DNA from 2 places in the Erythrobacter sp. JB2-19 genome. Region 2 is predicted to be linked to the other one. Evidence: riboswitches for the same ligand, from Rfam matches in the RefSeq annotation. Region 2 holds a riboswitch; the other holds the start of a gene.
The links. Region 2 has a riboswitch for cobalamin ahead of AC0V6O_RS11655 (TonB-dependent receptor plug domain-containing protein). Riboswitches for the same ligand answer to the same signal wherever they lie in the genome.
Positions count from the first base shown of each region.

Region 1: another riboswitch for cobalamin. It lies ahead of AC0V6O_RS05095 (DUF6580 family putative transport protein); the one in region 2 lies ahead of AC0V6O_RS11655 (TonB-dependent receptor plug domain-containing protein).

Region 1 is NZ_CP200290.1:1,053,737-1,056,988, forward strand. Features, by position in the region: gene AC0V6O_RS05090 (S9 family peptidase) at 1-1,434, opposite strand, end outside; cobalamin riboswitch at 1,662-1,856, shown strand; gene AC0V6O_RS05095 (DUF6580 family putative transport protein) at 1,890-2,423, shown strand; gene AC0V6O_RS05100 (ABC transporter substrate-binding protein) at 2,389-3,207, shown strand; gene AC0V6O_RS05105 (Dph6-related ATP pyrophosphatase) at 3,209-3,252, shown strand, end outside.
Region 2 is NZ_CP200290.1:2,406,847-2,410,098, reverse strand. Features, by position in the region: gene AC0V6O_RS11660 (hypothetical protein) at 140-1,093, shown strand; cobalamin riboswitch at 1,128-1,345, shown strand; gene AC0V6O_RS11655 (TonB-dependent receptor plug domain-containing protein) at 1,475-3,252, shown strand, end outside.

The sequences.
Region 1 (3,252 bases), 1.4 Mb from region 2:
GGCGACGACATCGCCTAAATCGGCCTCGCCATGGCGCTTATCATCCATGTGGAAGAAGGTTTTGCCATAGCCCGACGAACCACGATTGTTGATCGCATAAACGGCATAGCCGTTGTTCACCAAATGCTGAATCGTGGGGTTATATCCACGCCGACTCTGGCCGCCAGGACCGCCATGAACCCAGACGATAGCCGGGGCCGGATTATCCGCGCTTGCGCCGTTTGGACGATAGAGCACACCAGGAATTTCAACCCCGTCATAACTCTCAAATCGTCCGATCGAAGCGGTGACGAGGTCTGCTTCGTCAATCGCCGGGTTCAGCGCGCTGGTCAGACGCTTCGTTTGGCCTGAGGCCAAGTCAGCGACATAGAGATCAGAAGGCGATGTATCCGATGATACGGTAAATGCGATCTGGCTTTCTGCTTCGTTAAAGCGGATGCTGCCTAAATTGCCTTCGGGAATCCCACTGAGCTCAACCTCACGACCCGTCGTTTGATCAAGAAGAGTCAATTGCGTGAGAGCATCAGCATTCACCGCGCTAACCCGGTAGCGACCCGAGCGCGAATAGCTGACGAAGCTGACATCCCAATCTGCTTTTAGATACGGTGCAGTTTCCCCACTTGTCAGATCATAAGTCCATGCTTGATTGAATTCGCCATGCTCGTTGGTTGCGAAGGTCAGTTTCGAGCTGTCGCGGGTAAAGCCATAGCTGCCATAGCTGATATTGCCCTCGTGTTCGGTGATCAACTTCGGCTCGGTGCCCGCTGCCAAATCGACCAGAAACAGGTCGCTATCTGCGCTCGAATTGTTGCGTGACAGGACCATCCAGCGCCCATCATCCGATACGCCACCAGGAAAGAAGTTACCCGGATTCTCAAACAGCAGTTCACGCGAGTAATCATCCGCGTCATAGACGTAGACATCGAAGGCCTGTGGGTCGCGCTCATTCGTGGCGATGTAGAAGGAGGTGTCGTCTCCGCTCCATCCGGCAAAGCTTGCAGTAAGGCCTTCACCTGGAGTGAGATCACGCACCGTACCATCAAGCTCGCGGAGATAGACGTGGTTCAGCTCGTTACCGCCACTGTCCGAACTGTAAATCACGCGATTATCGTTCGGAAACAGCGAGCTCGCGAAAATCGCGTTTGTGGTTGAATTGGTAAGCGCTACCGGTTCACCGCCCGACACAGGCAGCAGATAGGCGTTGAACACGCCTGAACTATCCGAATTGATCAAGACATTCGCGCCATCAGATGTGAACACATGTCCGCCCGAAGAGCCAAGGCCAAAGGACGTGGAATCGAAGAACTGCTGCGCATTGTATGTCTCGTTTTCGCGCTCAACCGTAGACTGTTCAGTGCGCTCCTCATTCGAAAGGGCGGGTGCGCTCAGCGCCAGCAACGAAGCGGCTGTTGCCCACTTGAGTGTATTGAGCATCTGTTGTCTCCCAGAGATAAGGGCGCTGTGCGCCTGAACGTTCCAATCGTAAGAGCCTACCAATCCTTCGCGCAAGAGCAAGAGTACGCATACTCCGATGCCAGCTTGAATGGTTGTTCTGTCGGCTGTGAGCGGAATGTCGAGTTATGGCGAAAAATAATCAGAACGTTGCCTATCCGCCCCAGTCACATTTACAAGCTACGCTCTTCAATTGTTGTTCAGAAACGCTATGAAGAAATCGTGCTCAAAGAGCACATTCGAGCTGGCTAACGGGAAACCGGTGTAAATCCGGTGCTGACCTCGCAGCGGTGATCGAGTGATTGGCGACATATGCCACTGTGCCCGGGAATGGCCCTGGGATGGGAAGGCGTCGCTAATCGATACTCGTAAGTCCGAAGACCTGCCTCTCGAATTCAGCATCCACCGCTCGGGGACTAGCGGCCAGTGGAGATCGAATGATGAGCGATCATGCACGGCATGGTTTTATCGCCATGATGGTTATGTTTGCGGGGGTCGCGTCACATGCGTTGCCTCATCCAATGGGTGTTTCGACGGTCGGGGCAATCGGAATGCTCGCTGCCTCTTACCTGCCCAGAAAGCTTGTAATGATACCGGTTCTGGCGACTGTACTTATCGTCGATGCCATGAACGGTTTTTATAGCCTGCTGGCGATGAGTTTCGTCTATTTGGGACACTTGGCAGCGGCTTTGTTTGTCAGCCCCGTTCTATCGGCGATCAAAGTGCGTTCGGTGGCGATGGCCGCCGTGATCAGTGCAGTAGTCTTCTACCTTCTATCCAATCTCACCCCCATGGTGATGGGCTATTATCCGAATACACTGGAAGGCTGGATCACCTGTTATGTGAACGCCCTGCCGTTTCTTTTGCGCGGCATTCTCGCCAATGCGGTTTACGGCGGAATCGCATTCGGCCTGATTGCCTTGATAGGAGCGAGCGATGCGCGTCGTCTCTTTGCTGCCCAGCGCGACTGATATCGCCGTTGCTCTTGGCGCGAAGGATGATCTGATCGGTGTAAGCCACAGTTGCTCGGGCGATTGGCAACATTTGCCAAAGCTCACCAGTACATGGCTCGACACTTCGGCGTCGGCCGCTGAGATTGATCGACAGGTGTCCACCGCCAATCGGCCCCTGTATCAACTGGATATAGATACGCTCGAACACCTTGCACCGGATGTGGTCATCAGCCAGTCGCTATGTGATGTATGTGCGGTGCCTTCGGGGGATGTCCGTGAAGGGGTGCTTGCGCTTTCGAGTAGGCCCAAGCTGGTTGATCTCTCGCCCTATGGCCTCGCGGATGTGCCGGTTTGCTTTGAGCAAGTCGGCGAAGCGATTGGCCGCGAGCGGGAAGCGGCGGCATTGATTAAGCAATGGTATCGCACCTTGGAGGAATACCGAGGCGCCCAAGCCCAAACCGAGCTTAAGGTTGCTTTCCTAGATTGGCTCGATCCACCTTTCATCTCGGGCCACTGGGTGCCCGAGATGGTCGAGCTGCTAGGGCTGACCAATATCCTTGGCAGGGCCGGAGAGCCATCGTTTAAAGTCAGCTGGGAAGAAGTTGAAGCAGCGCAGCCCGATCTCATTATTGCCGCTGCCTGCGGCTTTGATGCCTCACGCGCGCAAAGTGACACAATTCCGCTCGAAGTGCCTGTCATTCATCTCGACGGCCACCTGCACTTTAGCCGCCCCAGCCCAGCCTTACTGCCCAGCCTGAGAATGCTCAGCGAAGCAATTGCGGAATTTGTGGAACTTGCCTGATATGAATTATTGGGCCCTGCATGAGGACGCCTGCAAGCGCGGCGA
Region 2 (3,252 bases):
CGTTTAGAGCGCTCTGGGCATTTGTTTTGATGCACAAGCGCAGTAACCCATTGCGCTTCAGCTTGGGGCAATGCAGTCTAGCGCATGCACATGGCATAATGCCTGGGGTGGGTTACGATTTTGAGAGAGGCACTTCCTAATGAGCGCAGCACAACTGGCCCAGACGCCGGTAACGCAATTGACCCATGAGGTCGCATCCAATTCCGATGGCACGTCCGCTGGCTCCAACTTGGGGCTGCGTATTCTAACTGTCGCTGCTGGTGCAGCCACGCTGGGCGCCTGTACCACCACTCCGCCACCGCCTCCGCCACCTCCGCCGCCGCCTCCCATTGTTGAGGCGATCCCGTCCCGGCCATTGCCGCCAGGCGGCGCATCCTATGTGATGAACATTCCGGCCACCGGTGCCGATGGTCAGCGCATCACGATCAATCGTGGGATCAGCGATGATGAAAAGGTCTGGCATTTCCGTTCCGCCTGGAATGTCGCCGCGCTCAATTGCACCGCTCTGCAACATGCGCCGGTGCTTACCGCATACAGTTCGTACATCTCGAAGCATTCGCGCGCGCTGAAACAAGTGAACGATCGGATTGATCGGGTCTATCGCAGCCAGCTGAGCTCTCGCCGTAGTGCGATTATGGCGCGTGAAAGCAAGATGACCAGCGTCTATAACTTTTTTGCGCTGCCACCTGCTCGGGCAAGCTTCTGCAACAATGCGCTTGATATCTCGAACCGCTATCTCGCCGCACCAGATGATGATCCAATCGCCTTTGCGATGAGCAATTTTGAGCTGAAGGAAGCGCCGTTTCACAACTTCTTCGCCGATTATGAGCAGTACCAGCGGGATTCGGCCGCTTGGGATGCCCGCTATGGCGAGCGCTACGGCGCGTCTCAGCCGGGCTGGGTCGCAGTTCAGGCCGCGCGCCAATCGGGCAATTTCGGCTCAACCCCGCCGCCCTCTGGCTTTGTGGCTGATCCGGGAACCAGCGGGAATGCACAGGTGCCGATTGTGCCGGTGGACGAGAGCACGGTCTCTCAGCCGGTGACGCAGCCGATCCCTGATGCCGATCCCGCCGCCGCGGATCCGGGGTCTTAGTAGCGCGGGCTTGCGCCCTCTACAAAAGCTGACTAACCGAGCGACACGCATTGGTAACGGGAATGCGGTGCGGGGCCATTGGCCCCAAAGCCGCGGCTGTCCCTGCAACTGTAAGCGGTGAGTGATTGACCTCGCGCGGGCTTGGATACGAGCGCGCAGCCACTGGGAAGGCCGTGAATGGCCGCCTGGGAAGGTGAGAGGCAAGAGCGATGATCCGTGAGCCAGGAGACCGACCAGAGCGTGTCGCTTGTGGCCTGGTTCAGGGATTGATCCGGCGCGAAAGAATTTTCGTCTCGAGCGACGATTAATGGGACTGCGTAGGGGGTAACGCCGCGCAGTCCGTTGCTTTGGATGAAGGGAATTATCTTGAGAAATCTATTGTTGAGCAGCGCCGCTGCTGTGTTTGCGCTCAGTTGTGGCAGCCATGCCGCTGCGCAGAATGAGGGCGTTTATACTGACGAAGAAATCGATCCGAACGTCATTTTGCCAACTGGCATTCTTCCAGAAGACGGTATTCTCGTTACCAGCAGTCGACTGCGGACGACGCGATTGTCAGAATCGACGGCTTCCACGGCGATCGTAACCCGAAGGCAGATCGAACAACGTCAGGTCCGCGACATTGCCGATGTGCTGCGCGATGTGCCCGGTGTCGCGGTTTCCAGCATTGCAGGTCAGACCCAAATTCGTCTGCGCGGAAGCGAGGCCAATCATGTTCTAGTGCTGGTCGACGGCATCGAGGTTTCCGATCCTGGCAGCGGTGAATTCGATATAGGCACGCTTCAGGCTGAGATCGGCAGTTATGTCGAAGTGCTGCGCGGCCCGCAATCGGCGCTTTACGGCAATGATGCGATCGGCGGCGTGGTAGCCTATCGTCTGGCGCACATTGATGGTTTTACAGGCCGGCTGGAGGCCGGTTCCAACGAGACAATCAACGCGGCAGCGCGGTGGGGAACGCGCATCGGCGATGCAGAAACATCGCTATCTGCTACCGTAGTCAGCACCGATGGGGAGCCAAATGCTCGGGGCGGTGAGCGGGATATCGGGCGAGACAGTTATACTTTGTCTGGCCGTATCTCTGGCGAAGTTTCCAACGCGCTGCATATACGCGCGGTTGGCCGGTTCGTTGACACATCAGGCGAAACAAACAATCAGGACTTCACCTTCGGCAGCCCTACGCTCGGCCTTGTGATTGATAGCCCGGGCGTCGGTTTTGAAAGCACTGCGTTATATGGCTTGGTCGGCGCGCGGCTTGAGACGCTTGATCAGTCTTGGATACACGATCTTTCGGTTCAATTTGCCAATATTAACCGCAGTACTTTTGACGGTTCAGCCATTACGAGTGACATGGAAAGCGACCGGTTCAAGGCGTCGTATGTCAGCAGTTTTGATTTTGGACAAAGCGAACACAATATCACCTTTGCTGCTGATTATGAGCAGGAAGGCTTCAACAATGTGTCCACCTTCAACGAACGCCGTGAGGTGGAGAATGTCGGTTTAGTCGGTGAGTACCGTTACGACGGGGACCGTTTCGATTTTTCGGCAGCCTTGCGGCAAGACTTTAACGACCGGTTTCAGGATACGACCACTTTCCGTGCGGCAGCAGGCCTAAATGTCACTGATACAACACGCCTTCGCGCGGCTCTTGGTTCAGGGGTCAAGAATCCGACCTTTTTCGAACTATTCGGCTTTTTCGATGGTGTGTTTGTTGGCAATCCTGACTTGGAACCAGAGGAATCGACCAGCTGGGAAGTGGGCGTGGATCAGCGCTTTCTTGATGGCAACGGGATGCTTTCTGTCACCTATTTCAACGCTGAGCTCGATGGTGAAATCTTCACGGTTTTCCCTCCGCCGACTTTCATTGCCACACCGGGCAATCGCGATACGGAAAGCGAACAACAAGGGATCGAATTTGCTGTATCGGCGCAGATCGGACGGAATTGGAGCGTCAACGCTGCCTACACTTATCTTGATGCTGAGGAGAATGGAGCGGTTGAAGTGCGACGTCCCGAAAGCATAGCGAGTGCCGCGCTAACATGGACTTCTGCTGACGACAAAGCTTCTGCCACTTTGGTCGTTCGCCATAATGGTGAAGCTCTCGACAGTGATTTTAGCACTGGCGCTTTTCCCGCACCTGTCACCACCCTTGATGATTTTACGCT